Regions from separate parts of the Terribacillus sp. AE2B 122 genome, predicted to be linked through region 1. Evidence: riboswitches for the same ligand, from Rfam matches in the RefSeq annotation. Region 1 holds a riboswitch; the other holds the start of a gene.
What was found. A riboswitch is a leader RNA that binds a small molecule or an ion and turns the genes downstream of it on or off. The one in region 1 is predicted to bind S-adenosylmethionine.
Positions count from the first base shown of each region.

Region 2: another riboswitch for S-adenosylmethionine. It lies ahead of AE2B122_RS14370 (iron-containing alcohol dehydrogenase family protein); the one in region 1 lies ahead of AE2B122_RS00885 (cyclase family protein).

Region 1 covers NZ_LR700942.1:172,532-181,347, reverse strand. The annotation lists gene AE2B122_RS00905 (tetratricopeptide repeat protein) at 28-1,011, opposite strand; gene AE2B122_RS00900 (hypothetical protein) at 1,152-1,502, opposite strand; gene AE2B122_RS00895 (hypothetical protein) at 1,613-2,260, opposite strand; gene AE2B122_RS00890 (hypothetical protein) at 2,266-2,616, opposite strand; gene AE2B122_RS00885 (cyclase family protein) at 2,690-3,427, opposite strand; SAM riboswitch class I at 3,511-3,597, opposite strand; gene AE2B122_RS00880 (hypothetical protein) at 3,704-5,821, opposite strand; gene AE2B122_RS00875 (restriction endonuclease subunit S) at 5,920-7,326, opposite strand; gene AE2B122_RS00870 (N-6 DNA methylase) at 7,326-8,753, opposite strand.
Region 2 covers NZ_LR700947.1:80,288-89,103, forward strand. The annotation lists gene AE2B122_RS14365 (pyridoxal phosphate-dependent aminotransferase) at 1-1,051, opposite strand, end outside; SAM riboswitch class I at 1,158-1,260, shown strand; gene AE2B122_RS14370 (iron-containing alcohol dehydrogenase family protein) at 1,337-2,431, shown strand; gene AE2B122_RS14375 (carbon-nitrogen family hydrolase) at 2,428-3,210, shown strand; gene AE2B122_RS14380 (DUF3817 domain-containing protein) at 3,305-3,598, shown strand; gene AE2B122_RS14385 (DUF456 domain-containing protein) at 3,628-4,116, opposite strand; gene AE2B122_RS14390 (glycosyltransferase family 2 protein) at 4,180-5,256, opposite strand; gene AE2B122_RS14395 (hypothetical protein) at 5,323-5,685, opposite strand; gene AE2B122_RS14400 (NUDIX hydrolase) at 5,708-6,217, opposite strand; gene AE2B122_RS14405 (helix-turn-helix transcriptional regulator) at 6,289-7,332, shown strand; gene AE2B122_RS14410 (MFS transporter) at 7,337-8,533, shown strand; gene AE2B122_RS14415 (S8 family peptidase) at 8,583-8,816, opposite strand, start outside.

The sequences.
Region 1 (8,816 bases):
CTTTCAACACTAACGATACGAACTCTGTCATTCCTCGGCGACAGTCAGATATTTCGCTTCCAATGTAATGATCTCTTCCATCATAGAAGCGATTCTCTGCGCTTCTTCCTCTGTAACAGCAGGCTGATCGATTTGCAGATAACTGCTTGCCAGCTTCTGCAGTGCAGCAGCCAAAACAGTGCCGTCTTCTTCTGTAGGCACCATTGGGTATCTAACATACATATAACGATGTAAAAGTTTGTACACCAAGTCGTAAAGTGATGGATTCTGCTGCTCAAGAAGATGCAAATGCTGCAGTACCTGTTTCATCCCTTCCGATCTTTCAACTGTTGTCAGGTTCTCCGGGACAACTGTCATCGTTTCTTTCATCTTATGTATTGTGACTGGGAATTCGATTTCTTGCTTCACGAGCCATTCCAGTACAGCTGTCTGTACGACGGGATCAGCTTCCTCATCAAGTAAATATGCTTCCATCTTCTGTACATGCGGACTGACATCAAGCGAATGGCATTTCTGGATGAGCTGCCATTGCAAGACGGTATCCTTACTCTTGCGTGCTTTTTCGAAATTATGTATAAGCTGATCTGCCGTTGTCTGACTCTTATCTTCGGCCATTTTACGACTTACCTTCTGCAGCTGATCAAACGACGTCTTAAGCGGCGTCGGTATTTTCTCTGTTGCATATACCTCGTCCAGCAGTTCCACTACTTCGTCGTAGCGTCCGAGCTGGAACAGCAGTGTTAAATGAATATGTAAGTATTGCAGATAATCCTTATCCTTGGCAGCCAACAGCTGCAAGGACATTTCCTCCGCCTCTTCATGCCTGCCAAGCTCCATTAAACATATTAGGCGCCCAGTCAAAATTTCCGGCTGACGGTAGCCATAATCCAAAAGCTGTTCAAACTTCCCTATTGCATCGGTGTAATTCTTCTCCTGCAGCTCCTTCATCCCTTCCCGCTCCAGCCGCGTCTTCAGACCCGGGAACAGGACAACATTATTCTCTTTATCCATCGGCAACATCCTCATTAGATTTTCAGTTAGAGACCTGGTAACAGCTATACCCTTAAATGTAACAAAGAAAACGCAGATTGCAACTTTTAAATGGCAAAAAGCTGTGAATCCATGCATTCACAGCCTTATGATACTATTCCCTACTTTTCCCGGGACTCCCCAGGGTGGGGTCTTCTGAAAGGTATGACATTCTCCGTGGGGATAGGTGTATCATCATCGTCTTCCTCTTCTTCATCAAGAAAATCGAATAATCGCTGCTGCATATCTCCAAGTTCCGAGGTCATGCTTCTTTCCTTAGCTTCCAAGTCATAGATATTACGTTTGATCTGAAGGTAAAACTCCTTTAAGGGCTTATCTGTATATTGGCTCAGAAGCCGATCCGATATTGTATACTCCTGCTGCAGTTCCAGGTCATAGATGCGGACCATGAAATATTTCCCGAAAGGAACGGATCCGATAAACCGATATCGTTTCGTCTCATCTAAATACATAGGCCACCTCCAAGAAAAGTGTAGCATGTATCGACAACTATATGCATATTTTCTCCATAATATACAGAAAACTTACATTTACTTAATCATACATACTAAAATCGCAGTGACTATCGAGAAAGTGCGGTTTCTTTATCGATTAGACTGTTTATTGAACCTGTAACAAGAACGCCTCTCCCCGGATAGGATTCCACATGATTGCCACGCAAGCACGCGCCAGTTATAGGTGAATGCTCATCGCCTTTCAACCTTATTTCTGAAGCATAATTGCCGCCACTGATGGTATTCTGCATGATGAGGAAATTCCTGATTGGATTGCTGCGCCCTGTAGGACGGTTTTTACTATCTGTGTCATTTCTGCCGTCCACATTATTTGGATGAATAGCAATCCCACCACCGCACGATTTCATCCGATTATTATATAGAACAACATCCCGCCATGAATAAGCCCGTACAGCCCACTGGAGCGTTTCATTCATTACATTTTCTGAAACAAATATGCGTTCATGCCATCTGTCTGCAGTAGCGGAGTGCGAACCAACAGCCCTTCCCCAGCTTCCTTTCGTTTCAGATGGACCGAAGTTATTATGATGAATCCAAATTTCCTGACAAGTGGTTTGATCGAATACAGAACCTCCCCAAGGGAATACTCGGCGGGCTTTGGCTAAATCTAACTGAATTGCCTCACTATAAGCGCGCTCTCCATTACGATCATCATAACCAAGAAACTTGCAATGCCGCACTTCGATATTACGCATGGCATTCAGTTCAATCGCGTGTCCGCCATCGGTCCATGATGCTTTTTTCGGAATCTAGAATTATTATCCGCCTCAAAGAATGTGTTTGGCTTGAGACGCAATGGTCGACGCAGTGTGTAAAGTCCTGGCGGAAAGACAATATGCAAGCCCTTCTTGCGATCAGCTAGGTTCAGCAGCTGCTGAATACCTTTCGCATCATCATGTCTTCCATCAGCTCTGATTAGCGGGTGATCTGTTGCTACTATTGTATATGCTGACTTTAACTTTTCATTTAAATGATTGCTAGTTCGACTTATACCTCGCAGCGTTTCTGCTAGTTCGTTGAATACAGCTGGCAACTTCTGTTCCTTTTCCATCATGCCGCCTCCTATCAGTGAGTATTTTACCCATTATCCGATTTGGAGAGCCTTTAATCATATTGCGTTACTTTTAAGGCAAGACAGCAAAAGAACGAACAGGAAATCCTGACGCTTTTCCTGCTTTCGGTACGATATTAAAGATGAACGCCCCTTTTGCTGGCAGCTGATCCAGATTCGTCAGCAGTTCAACTTGGTAGGAATCTTGTTCCAGCACATAATATTCACCCAGTAAAGCACCGTTTTTCTGAAAATCGACTGCAGCATCCGTATCAAATGTTTCATGACCTACCGCCTTGATATTCCGTTCTTCATAAAGAAACTTTAAACTTCCCAGTGACCAGCCAGGAGAATGACTGTTTCCCTGTTCATCTTTGTTATCCATCTGTTCCTGATTTGGCCAGCGTTTGCTCCAATCTGTCCGTAAGGCTACGAAAGTGCCCGGTTCGATCTTGCCATGCTCTGACTCAAACGCCAGAATATCTTCTACAGACAATGAATAGTCATGATCGGCAGCAGATTGCTTAGATTTATCAATCACAACAAGCGGTAATACCAATTCTTTCAGCTCCAACTCTTCTAAGTATCGTGTCTCACGCACAAAGTGAATCGGTGCGTCCAGATGCGTTCCGTATTGCCCCGGGAAAGTAAAACTCTGAGCGAAGAACCCATCATCATGTGAGAATAGTGTTTCGAACTTTGCAGAATTAAAAGCTGAAAAACGCGGAGACTCTGGTCCAAAGGTGTGCGTCAGATCCACCCATTTCTTTTCTCTTAAGACTTCCAATGCTTTACTCAACTCGTTTAACATACACAATCACCTCATATTAATAGTGTAAAAAACAAAAAACCTCTCCTAAATAAGAAGAGGTTCGCTACTTTTATGTAGTCCGGTTCTTATCTAGTCTGGAATTAGCACAGTACACACAGTCTGTTGCTGAAGCTTCATAGGGCCAGTCCCTCCGCTTCTCTGGATAAGAGAAAAACAAAAAATCACAAATGACTATAGTATTTTTGAAAACAAGTAACCTTATTAATTATTCCTAGTGTAATAATGTAATCACAAAAAAGGTTTGAATTAACATATTTAATTATTAAATTGTGCCCTTCCAATCACGCCCTTTTCCTCAAGTTTAGTGATTGTTTGCATATGTAATTCATAAGTGAATGGTTTAGGTTTTGCTTCATTTCTTTTTACATACCCAGCTTGCGCGAGATCTCTACATCTCCAAGCTACAAATGAACTGGTTCTATCAATTTCTTCCGCTACCATATTAGCTGTTATTTTCATTGAGAGATTTTGGTTGTTTAATAAATGGATTGTTTGTAATATCTCTATCTCATCTCTGGTCCAAATTGCTGTTTCAGATTCTCTTTTCGCAATTTTGACAAGCTCTTCATCGTACTGAACTTGACACTTACCATCCTCACACCCCATACATTTCATTCTAAATCTTTCAAAAAGTTCAAGTTCTTCAATAGGATATTTTGTTCCACAATTAGTACAGATAATTTGTTTGTTTTCACGTAAACAATTAAAAATAAATGAAGTATAATCAAAAGCTCTTTGTTGATAAAATTTAGAATCTTTATTATCAGGCTTACCATATATTACTTTCTCATATACACAGAGACCAAAATCAAAAGCATACAAATGATTTGTCGTATTTTTAGAACTTCCGGATGTTCGTCCTTTAGCAGCAATCTCATTTATTTTATGCAGAAAACCATTAAACTCTAGAGAAGCTAACACGTTATCTAAATCTGGATTTGCCATGAAATGACTTGTAGGCACAGCTACTAAATCAGTAAAATAAGAGTTTTCCAGATTCTTTAGTTTATATTTATTCTCTTGCGCTGTGAGTATTAGCGACTTCAACAAATTTTCCTGAACATGGATATCTATCTTATCATCAAAAATACCTTTAGAGAATTTATGCTTACTAAAATAGCTACTTGTATGGTCAATATAATATTTTTCGCTTGCTTGTTCAATTGCAAATCTATTAATTTTCTTTCCTTGAGAAATATGTGTTAACCAACATGTATACAATATATGACCTAAAGTTCTAACTACATTCATCGAACTTTGAAATAGTAACTTGTAATAGTCTTCCATTTTCAATGACTTAGTATCAAAATATTCTTCAACCGTTGACTCACAAAAATATCTAATTCTGTTTTCAATTATTCTTTGAGTATAACTTATAGCTCCCTTTTCAGTGCTCACAGTATTGTCCTTCCGATAAATATCAAACATATCAATTGAAATAAGGTCGTATTTCCCGGAATCTAAATCACCAAAATAAATTCTATTAGGATAAGCAGCTATCTTTAAGTTAATATGCTCTTTACCAAGGTGATAAAGGGGACTAACTATAGCATCAACAAAAGAAATCATATCTATCTTGTTAAGTTCGGAGAAATCATCTACGAATATAAATAACCTCCTTCTTTTACATATTTCTAAGATTTCCTTAATCGTACTTACTAGGTCTTTTAAATTGAAGTATCTAGCTAAAATATTTGATGCACTAACTTCTAAGCTATCACTATTCTTACTATTAATTCTAGCGTTAATATTTTGTAAAGCAGCTTTAATTTCGGCTATAGATTCATTAGTTTCTTTCGTCACTGTGTTCTGATCTATGGCCTTGCTAATGTTAATCAACTCCGGGTTCTCCACAACATTATCTAACTTCTCTAAAGCAGCTTGTAACTTTTTATCACGAAAATAATTATTAAATTTTTCAAAAAAACCGTTTGTTTCCTTCTTTAACTCTTCTGTAATGCTCTCTTTAAATTCTAATAAGAAATTTCTAATTAAAAGCAATCTTCGTATGTCAGCTGTTTCTAGAACTCCATTCAAATCACTAAAATCAACACCTATATTTTCTACCTTTGACAGCTCATGTACCGCCTTAGCATTAATATAAACTGTTAAATCTTCTTTTGCTTGATGGATTTGACTTTGTGAATAAGCAATAATAGTAGATTTACCAGTGCCCCTTCTACCTACAATAAATGTTGTTCTATCAGAGCTCATTTGACTATAAAGGCCATTATTAGGTAACAAATCAACATATAAATTATCAATATGATTAGTTTTTCTACTTGGTGCACTGTGAAAATCAAAATCATTATTATTTATTCTATGGTATAACTTTAAAGTGTCTATAGCATTTCTAAATCCTTGAATGTTCAATTATCATTTCCTCCTTTATAATACTTTTAATGAAAATATAAATCAAAAACAGTTAGCTTACAGAGTATTCCTTTAGATTTACCCATATTATCGTTAGATTACAGTAAATTAACGGGAGGAAAATCCGATGAGTTGCTTGTACCTAGTTCGCCTCTAAATGCTTTGTACATTATAGATTGTTTTAAATTGTCTAGCTGCCTTAATTTGTCAATCAAGTTATCTAGCTTATTTTCTCCTTCGTTAAGTCCCTCAATTGCTTCTACAATTTTCTCTTGTTCTTTAAGAGGTGGTAAAGGGATTAAAAATTTTCTTAGATCACTCAAATTAATTCTTGATTGAGCAGAACCTATCTTATTTTCGACAAAAACTTTCTGAAAATATGGAGATAATATAACATTACATATAAACTTTGAATTTACATCATTTCGAATTTTTATTACTGCAATCGCTCTATTTACATTCATATTTTTATGGTCTTTATCAACAACAACTGCTCTTCCAATAGTAGCCATTATGGCTAATAGTATATCTCCTTCCTCGGTTTGCGTCCTTTTATATTCATTATTTAATTCCTTTGATACCTTAAATAATTCTGTTTCATTATATTTTCCTTTTCCTATGTCCATCACTCTAATCATAGGTATTCCCTTGGTATCCATTTCTCCAGGTTTCAAGATACCATATGAAAGGCTTTTTTTCTCTTTTAATATATCCTCTAATTTCACCCAAACCCAACCTATAGGTAATTGAAAAGGGGGTTCTAATAATTTTTCAGTGAACTTATCAGCTTTTAAAACCTCATTCTTTCTGACAGACTCTTCTCTAAAGTCTTTAGTATAAAAGCCTCTAATAGATTTGTTTAAGATAGAAGCTCGGCGCAATTCAAAGGATTCTTTTGCTTTCTCAATCAACTGCTTTGCTTCGTCAATTTTACTTAAAAGAAGTTCAACTTTTTTTACAATTCTTTTTTGTTCCTCTATAGGCGGAAGTGGAAAGGGCATACTTTCAAAGTCAGTATTTTTTACTGATGGCGAGTTATCACCTCTTGTTTTACTAATTAGATACTTTGTTGCTATCGCTGAACAAAGATAGTAATAGAGGTAATCTGTTAACAATCCATTCTTAGGAGAACAAACATAAAACGCAGTAGAAGCTATCACTCCTTCCACATCACCCTTTATCTTTGCAATATTTTTCAAATAAGGTCTTACCATTGATATTATTACGTCATTGCTCTTAACTTTTCTCCTTGCTCTACTTGGCGCATCCTCTATTCTAAGTTTTTTAACCTGTTTTATTTCCTGTTTGGAATTATCAACCGCATCTACGTCAATATATTGAAAATACTTATTATCAATATGTAGTGGATTAGACGATATCATATCTTCTAAAACTGCTTTAACCCTTACCCATTTCCAATTTTCAGGAACTTCAAAAGGTTGCTCTGCCCTAGGGACAAGGGCTTCTTCAATTAATTTATCAATAGATTTCTGTTTCTTAGCCATTAACTATTCACCTTAACATTTTCAGTTTCCTTTAACTCATTCACAACTTCACGCAATAACTCCATTGCTTGTTGAAGGTTATCAATTGCCTCTTCCGCAGATTCAACTGGATCTGGCAAGTTATCATAAGCAGATAATGAATTATCTGCAATCAGGCCAATATCTAAACTATTATTCTTCTTCGATATCTCTTCCCGCGAAAACTTATTCCAGCGCTCATCTTGAATTATTGCACGATTTTCAGCAACATAAGCCTTCATAAAATCTTCAAAGTGAGCCATTGTCAGCTGATTACGTTTACCAAATGAAGGCATGTTAGTACGCATGTCATATACCCAAACATCTTTTGTGCTGTCCTTATCCGTTTTTTCTCTTGTAAAGAACAACACATTAGTTTTTACACCTTGGGCGTAGAAAATACCTGTAGGTAAACGTAGGATAGTATGCAAATTGCATTTATCCATCAAATCACGGCGAATTTGGGCTCCCACTCCACTTTCAAATAATACGTTATCCGGCAATACAACGGCTGCACGGGCATTTCCGTCATCTTTCAATGCATTGTATATAAGCTGCAAGAAATTTAGCTGTTTATTGGATGTTTCAAACGTTAAGTCATCGCGCGATACACGTTCTCCGCCCTTTTTAGTTCCGAACGGCGGGTTGGTTAGAATGACATCAAAGTTCTTCATCCATTTTCCGTTACTGGAAAGCGAGTCTCCAATTTCAAGACGACCTTCGATGTTGTGAAGCAAAGCATTCATAAGCGCCAAGCGATGCGTACCTTTTACGAGCTCCATACCGTTGAAAGCTTCTTTTTTCTGAAACTCAGCTTGTTGCGGATCCAAATCAAAATAATCGTCAGTTTTATTCTTCAAATATTGATCTGCTGATATCATAAATCCAAATGTACCTGCAGCTGGGTCAATACAGCGTTCGCCGACTTTGGGGTCCATCAGTTGAACCATGACATCAATCAAAATTCGCGGTGTGAAGTACTGACCAGCACCTGATTTTGTTTCACTTGCGTTCTTTTCTAACAATCCTTCATATAAGTTACCAAGGCCTTCTTCTTTGGCGTTATACCAATCCAATGCATCGATTGATTTAATTATTTTTTCCAGGTTTTTCGGTTCTTCGATACTAGTAGAGGAATCTGTGTACACAGAACGAAGCTGATCATTTTCGCTGCTACCTAGCTCTACAAGTAAACGCTGATAGAATGTCTTTAGCTCTATGCCTTCTTTAGCAGTCAAGTCATCCCAACGATAACCTTCCGGAAGTACAGATTCTGCTTGCTGTTCTTTCATCATTTTCAAAAACAAGATATATGTTAACTCGGTAACATACTGCTGATATGTAATCCCGTCATCACGCAGAACGTTACACAAATTCCAAAGCTTTTGTACGATTTCTTGGTTGTTCATTCTTATATTCCTCCAAAACAGTTATCGTTCTAGTATAAACGAAGAAAAAGCCCCTATAAAGAG
Region 2 (8,816 bases), on a different contig from region 1:
CTGCCACATGCGCCTTTTCCAGCAGCAAATCAGCGAATTCCTCAGAAGTAAATCCGTGCGGAACTGGCAGCCAAACGAAGAAAGTACCTTTTGGTTCGGGTACATCCCAACCGATAGCACGTAAATGGCCGATGAAAGCATCTCTTCTGCTTTCATACGTGCGGACGAGTTCTTCCACGCATGTCTGATCCGTTGTCAGAGCGTAAGCAGCCGCCTCTTGCATGCCGCCAAACAAACTTACATAAATATGATCCTGGATTAAATTGATGCTTTCAATCACAGAGGCATTACCAACTGCAAAAGCGATGCGCCAGCCGGCCATATTATACGTTTTGGATAAGGTGTACATTTCAATGCCAACTTCTTTGCTGCCTTCGGATTGCAGGAAGCTTTGTGGTTTTTCACCGTCAAAGCCTAGTGCACCATAAGCGAAATCATGCAGCACACAGATTTTATGTTTCTTTGCCAGTTCCACTGTTTTATCGAAGAACTTCTGATCCGCTGTTGCAGCAGTGGGATTGTTTGGATAGTTCAAGAACATCAGCTTTGCTTCTTCCAGATCACGAGCAGGAATAGCATCATAATCAGGCAGAAATTCATTTTCAGCGGTTAATGGCATGAACGATGTTCGTGCTTGCGCAAGTTCGATACCGGACATATAATCCGGATACCCCGGGTCCGGAAGCAGTGCCAAATCACCAGGATTCAGCAGACATTGGCTGATTTCCACCAAACCTGTTTTAGAGCCGAACATGATGGCCACTTCTGTTGCGGGATCCAATTTTACACCGTATTCCCGATCATAAAAGTCGCAAACTGCCTGCTTAAGAAAATCAAAGCCTCTGAATGGTGAATATTTATGATAAGCCGGATTATCGGAAGCTTCCTTCAGTTTCTCTACGATATGCTGCGGCGTCGGCAAATCAGGGTTTCCCTGTCCGAGCTTGATGATATCGTGCCCCTCTTTCTCCAGCAGACCTACCTTATGTACTAAGCCGGCAAAAAACTGTTCCGGCAGTCGTTTCAATGCATCCGAAAACGGAAAATCCATCTTACTCACTCTCCTGTTGTTTCACTCTTCTTATTCTGACTATTACCAATCTTGACAGTCTTGGAAATAGAATGCGATAATGAACAAATCATACATGAATCACACACTCTTATCAAGAGAAGGCGGAGGGAATTGGCCCTATGAAGCCCGGCAACCGGTGCATTTGCACACGGTGCTAAATCCAACAGCGAAACGCTGAGGGATAAGGGGACTAGACACCGCCTTTCCCTCTTCCATATTCGTCTGGAAGAGTTTTTTTATGTAAAAAATCAATGAGGTGACAACATGACCATCAACATAAAAGGCGCTCCGAATTATTACGTCTGTGAGGATAATATACTGGAAAGTCTTCCAGCAAGGCTTTCGGAATTGAATTGGACAAATGGTTTGCTTATTCACGGAAATGCTTCCTGGAAAGCGGCTTCCCCATTCTTGGATCCGATTGATTTGCCAGTAAAACGAGTCGCTTATAACGGCCAGTGCACACATGCAGAAGCAGCTAGATTAGCAAACATCGCAACAAACGAAGCTGCTCAATTCATAATCGGTGTCGGCGGCGGAAAAGTGTTAGATACTGCCAAAGCCGCTGCCAATGATGCAGGGCTGCCAGTCATTCTAATTCCGACAATCGTTTCTAACTGCTCCCCATGGGCTTCACTCAGCGTTTTTTATGATGAAGCAGGTAATTTTGTCGAATATACCGTATTCCCACGCAGTGCATTTATGCTGCTTGTTGAGCCGAAACTTTTGCTCACAACACCTGTACCTTATCTGATTGCCGGAATCGGAGATACATTGGCCAAATGGTACGAAGCAGATGCACTTACCGAAAATATGACGGATCAGCCGCTTGCTGTTCAGATATCCCGCAACGCAGCTAAGTTATGCCGGGATATCCTTATTGCCGAAGGAGATGCAGCTATTTGTTCTTTACAAAGTGAACGTACTGACAGTGCATTTACCCGGGTTGCAGAAACTATCATTATGGCTGGCGGTATGGTAGGAGGTTTCGGTGATGAATACGGCCGAATTGCTGGTGCACATTCCATTCACAATGGACTGACAAGACTTGCAGAAACACATGAGCAGCTGCACGGAAATAAAGTAGCTTACGGCATTCTTGTTCAGCTTGCATTGGAAGAGAAGTTTGACGAGATTCGCACTTTGCTTCCAATTTATCAAAAACTCGGATTACCAACAGTACTTAAAGAACTTGGCGTAAAAGAGGATTTGGACAAAGCGATGAAAATTGCTGCAGACGGCGCTGTCGCACCAGGTGAATCCATTCATTTCATGCATGTTTCCGATTCAGATCAAGTCGTGGACGCCATGCGAAGTGTCGAGACATTCGTTGCGGCGAATAAGGGAGTGACACAATGAAACTTGCCTTAATTCAGCATGATATCGTTTTTGGTGATCCGGAAGCCAATTACAGAACAGTGGAAGCATTAGTTAATGAGGCACAGGAAAATGCCGATGTCCTCGTGCTGCCGGAGCTTTGGACAACTGGCTACGACCTGTCTAGGCTTGAAAGCATAAGTGATGCAGAGGGAGAAACAACGAAGCGATTCATCAGCAGATTGGCTAAAACACACCAAAAATATATCGTCGCTGGTTCCATTGCCAAGCAGACCGAAACTGGTGTCTATAACACGATGCTTGTCTTCGGACCAGCTGGTGAGCTGCTACATGAATATGATAAAGCGCACTTATTCCGGTTGATGGATGAAGAGAAGTTTATGACCCAAGGCGACAAATCTGCTTCCTTTTCCATTGGAAATAAGCGAGCAGCTGGCGTCATCTGTTACGACATCCGTTTTCCCGAATTCATCCGCACGCATATGATTCACGATCAGCAAGTGCTCTTCGTTGTTGCCGAGTGGCCGAAAGCGCGACTGGATCACTGGCGTGCGCTTTTGCTCAGCCGGGCAATCGAAAACCAATGCTATGTAGTTGCTTGTAATCGGGCTGGAAGCGATCCTGCCAATGAATTCGCCGGGCATAGCATGATCATCGGGCCATGGGGAGAGGTCATTGCTGAAGCTGGCGAGGAAGCTACCATTCTGTATGGTGAAGCAGTCCTTGACCAAGTGGATGACGTTCGCAGCCGCATCCCCGTGTTTCAGGACAGACGTCCGTCCATCTATGATGTAACATGATATTTTGACAATGTTATGACAAGTTCTCCCGATGAGTGGTAAATAGGGGCAAGCTTGCTTATACTATTTATAAATAGTTTTTGGGAGGGCTTTCATGCAAGCGACATTGAAATGGTTCCGTATCATCGGATTTCTCGAGGGGACTTCCTTGCTTTTGTTATTGTTCCTGGCAATGCCTTTGAAATATATGATGGATATACCGATCTTCGTCACCTACATAGGTGCCATCCATGGCGGTTTGTTCGTCCTGTATGTCATTTGGACTGGCTATACGACCCTGAAAGTTGGCTGGGGAATGAAATGGGCAATCTTAGCCCTGCTCGCATCCGTCATTCCATTCGGTTATTATATTTTAGATATGCGATTGCAGAAAACAGAATACGCATAAGAAAAAGCGAGCAGCGATGCTCGCTTTTTTTATACGAAAGCTGCTATAAAGAACCATACAATCATGATTAATTGAATTACAATCTTTGCTATCGATCCGCCAAGGAAACCTAGAAGTGAGCCAATTGAAGAATAGATAGCTTCCTTCGGTGTTCTTCTTTGGATAAGTTCTGTTATAAGCACAGCAACAAACGGCACGATAATGATACCAAAAGGCGGGATGATGAAGGAACCAACAATTACACCGATTGCTGCAATTCGTTCTCCCCACTTACTGCCGCCGAATTTTTTAACAAAATAACTGTTCGCGATAATATCCGAGATAATCAGAATCACCGTCAGGATAACCATCGCAATCCAGAAGAATACAGACAAATCTCCATCACTGAGCATGAACTGGAAAACTAGGAATCCAATCCAAAGCATAAGCGGAGAGGGAATGACCGGATAAACAATTCCCGCGAAACTAGCGATGAATGCCACCGCAATAATGATCCAAGCAATTATATCTAATGCCACAACCAATCCTCCATATCTTACCTTGATAGTACGTATTATGACATATGAAACAGCAAAAGGAAATTAAAGACTGAGCTTCTCGAAGAATGATGTGTTATGGCGGACACTTGGGTGATCCGGGTTATAGAACACAGCTTTTTCATGAGCTGATTTTGCCTCGTCAAGCAGTCCGATCCGGGAATAGCAAAGCGTCAGCTGCAAATACGGATACCAAGTCGTATAAGCAGGTACACTGAAGCCCGGCAGCTCCTTCCCTTCATAATCCAAGGCCTGCTCATACCAATATGCAGCTGCATCATAATTCCGATCCTCTGTCAGTAAGTCACCGATTAAACAGCAGAATTCCGGTCGCGGCCGGTCATAACGGAAGGAACGGAACAGGTGCATGCGATACCCTTCTATATCTCCTTCTGCTTTGCAGCAATCCGCCAGATATTGGCATGCCCGGATATTGTCCTCCACCCAGCCCTTTTCTGATTGAAGAAGCTCCATATAGTAAGACTTGGCAAGTTCGAACTTCCCGTGATCCTTCAGCTCATTTGCATAATAAAACATATCGCGTGGTGTCAGTTCCTTGCCAGAAGCGACAAAGGACTCATAAATCCTCATATTGCGGTCTGAAATCGTATGGTTTTTTTCGCTTTTACGGTGTGTGACAGCTATTTCCGATGCCACGATATTTCCGCCGAATTCTAAGTATTCATGGACGGCACCATGCCAGCGAAAATTCTTGCTGCGCTTTACTATTCGATTGCGCCTATATAGGTATAGCGGCCGGCCCTCACCATCCAAGCTTGTATGATAATACATCGACACGACATCCACTTCATCAGTCAAGCCACTCCATAAATCACGAAAAGCATCCTGATCCTTTGGCAGCAGCACATCATCAGCATCGAGCCACATGATGTATTCGCCCGTCGCCTTACTGAAGCTGTAATTTCGGGCAGCGGAAAAATCATTTATCCATTCAAAATCAAAAATACGCGTAGTGTACTGTGCTGCGATTTCCTTTGTCCGGTCAGTGGAGCCTGTGTCCACAATGATGATTTCATCTACCAGATTCTGGACGCTATCCAAACAGCCAGCCAGCACTTCTTCTTCATCTTTAACAATCATACACAAACTGATGGAACGCATAAGTCACCTCGGCATACATGATATCCTCACTATATGCGAAGCCTTTTGAAGAATTGCAGATGCGTTTTATCTCGTAACCTTCCAAATCCACCAAACCAGTACCGGCTGTGCAAGGAGCCTAGCATAAAGAAGTGCTTGGTCGGTCTCCTCAAAGCCTGGCGCAGGTATATCGTAGACGGCACTGTATATGTTTGCCGGAAAAATAGCAATCAGGTAGATGACAGTGATAATAGCCGTTAATTTCCTGGTAGCAGGCACCAATAATCCGATAGCTAGGAGAAACTCTGCTATACCGGTCAGATAAATCAACGTATAGCGCAGAGGTACGTACGCTGGCAGCATGGCCGCGAAGCCATCATCTAATACAAAGTGCAAAATACCAGCAACAACAAACATCAGACTAAATACATATAAGCCTACTTTTCTCACCTAAGCCGCTCCCTCTTTTTTCTTATGTAATACCCTGATCTCCTTCCCGGAAACTCCCCTCTCTGATTTCCCACTCTGAATAAACGACAGTTCCTAGCGGCAGTTCTCCCGACACTTGCCAATTGATTGCTTGCATGACCAAAGGTGAACTGTTCGAAATGGTTAAATTATCAATAGAAACCCATTCAGCTCCCAACGCATCCTGTCCTGCAAACTGCTCTGGAACCCGTAATTCTCCAGTTGCCTCTGCTATATAAAAAACTGCTGTATGGTGTACATGGGTAAAATCCTTCCACTGCCACGGAAGCATAAAATCGACAACACCAATCTGCTTCTTCACTGCTGCATTTAAACCTGTTTCTTCCTTCACTTCACGAATGACAGCCTCCAGTAAACCCTCCCCGCTTTCCAGACTTCCGCCTGGCAAATCATAGCGATTGATATATGGGCCCCTTCCTTTATGTATGACAAGCAGTTTACCTTTTTTATGTATAACAGCATAAACACCGAATGCACGATGATAATTATTCATTCCATCACTCCGTTCTATTTTTGTTGAATTTAATATTCTAATAATATAGAATTATTTACGAGGTGATAAATATGCAAATAATTCAGACGGGTTTTAAAGCAAAGCATGATTATACCATTCGTTTTGAAACATCGTTACTATGGGAAGCAGCTTTAGGAATTGCCGCAGTAACGAATGCTTCACTTGCTGGAACACTCGAGCATGTAGAAAAGATGTGGGATGATCCCGAAAATGGCTTTTCGGAAGAGCTTCAGCTCGAACTGCAAGAAATTCATCAATCCAACACCTGGAAGACGCTGCTTCAGCTGCTGCACCACTCAAATGCTGCAACCTTGGATGAGTGGACAGCTGAGGTCTTCAACATGCCGGAACAGACATTACGGGAACAAAGCTTTCCCTACATTGGAAGCTCATTCGAAAAACATCGAATAAAGGCTGCTAAGGGGAATGAAAGCGCATTGGCCACTCTGCAAAAGGTTACTGCAGATAACCCTTTCTTCCCAGATTATATCGCTTTTATTGCCAACGCAGATATCTCTTTCCTGAAGAAACACTTGATCTCCGTTATGACAAAATGGTTTAAGGAAGTGATCAGACCGCAGGAAGGGATTTTGCAGGATATGCTGGATCGAGATGTATCGAATAGAGAACAAAAGCTGGATGCAATGGATAAACTGACCTTTATTCGTTGGGTTACAAACAGTACAAGCTACAAACCCGATGATGCTATAAATACAATATTGTTTATTCCCCATTTCCACTACAGACCGTGGACCATCAGTGCAGATCTGCCTGGTACGAAGGTTTTTTATTATCCAATTCACGCTAATAGCATCGATCCAGAAAACAGATATAATCCGGATACGATGCTTGTAAGAAAGTATAAAGCATTGGGTGATGCAACCAGACTTAACTTGCTAAAACGTTTGTTGGAAGGTGAACAAACGCTCCAGCAATTAACAGAGCAGCTTCCAGTTGCGAAATCAACACTGCACCATCATTTGAAGATGCTCAAATCAGCCGGACTTATCGGGTCAGATAAACAGGCTTATTACGCAAATAAAGATAGTATCACTTCCCTAGATCATGATCTACAGTCATTTTTGGAAGAGTGATCACATGATTGTGCAGAAGATCACGCTAACCCATCCGCTATCACGCCTGATGATGAGTACTACAATGGCTTCCATGGCCGGGCAGGTTTACAGCATCCTGCTCCCGCTACTGGTGCTTGAAGTAACCTCTTCCACTGTTGCCGTTACGATTGCTATAGCTGCAGAGCGGGCAACGATGCTGCTGCAGCCTCTTATCGGTCCTTTTCTCGACCGTGCAAACTGGAAGTATGTACTGCTATTTGCTGACTTTGCCCGATTTCTCTGTTTTTTGCTGCTAAGTATATTCGCTGTAAACGGTCAGATAAGTCTCCTGCTTATCTGTATCATATCCATGTGTATCGGATTCGCTGGTCAATTCTATCAGGGTGCTCAGTTTACTGCCATTCCACATCTAGTTGCCGATCGACAGCTTCATTTCGCTAACAGTCTGGAAAGTGCTATATTTCAGCTTACCATCGTGATTGGTCCGAGCATAGGCGGTATTTTTCTACTATTCTTTAGCATCCATTACAGCTTAATAGCAGTATGTGGACTTTCCTTACTCGCCGTGTGGTTAGTGCTCCTGCTTCCATACGAGCAACAAACAACCAGCTCCAGAACTTTCTCCATATCCCAATACATACACGAGCTGAGGGAAGGATTCTCTTTCATTTATCAACAGAAAGAAATTTGGTACACCAATCTTATATCACTAATCTCCAACTTCGGAATACAATTTCTCATTGTTTTACTGGTCATCTATGTAAACCAACTCACAAAAGATCCTTTGCTGCTTGGCATCGTATTATCTTCTGGGGGAATCGGGGCCATTCTAGGTACATCTCTGGGTTTCTTTGCCGATCGGTTCTCTACATACAAACAGATATTATTCGCTGCTAAAGTGATTGGCGGTTTATCCATCATCTGTGTTGGGCTGACGGATACTATCTGGCTGACGGCTTGCTTCAATATGATTGGAACAGCAGCTGCAGGTGCCGTTAACCCGATCATCAAAACAATTCGACAACGCTATACACCACGGCATTTACTAGGTCGTGTCCAATCCACATCCCGCTTCATAACATTTACCTTACTTCCAGTTGCTTCTGTTTGCGCCGGTCTCTTATCAGAGTGGATTGGTATCGGGGGAACAATTGTAATTGGAGGATGTGTTGCTAGCATCTCTGGTCTGCTTGTATATAAATTGCCTCAGAAACTATAAAAAGAAGGCTCCTCATATTATAGGAGCCTTCTTCATTCATTTCTTTGTATTATTGAACACGAGGGAAACCGAAACCGGAGGCATAATCATCACCTCTAGCAGCACCATAGCCGCCAAGAATATCGTTACCACGAGCACGGGTCTGCAATGTCTGTCTCACTTGGGAGCTGCTCAAGCCAGTGTTTTCTGACCAAATCTTAGCTGCCAAACCAGAGATATGCGGTGTAGCCATAGATGTACCAGTCAGTGACGCATATGTGTTCCCTGGATAAGTGGATAGGAT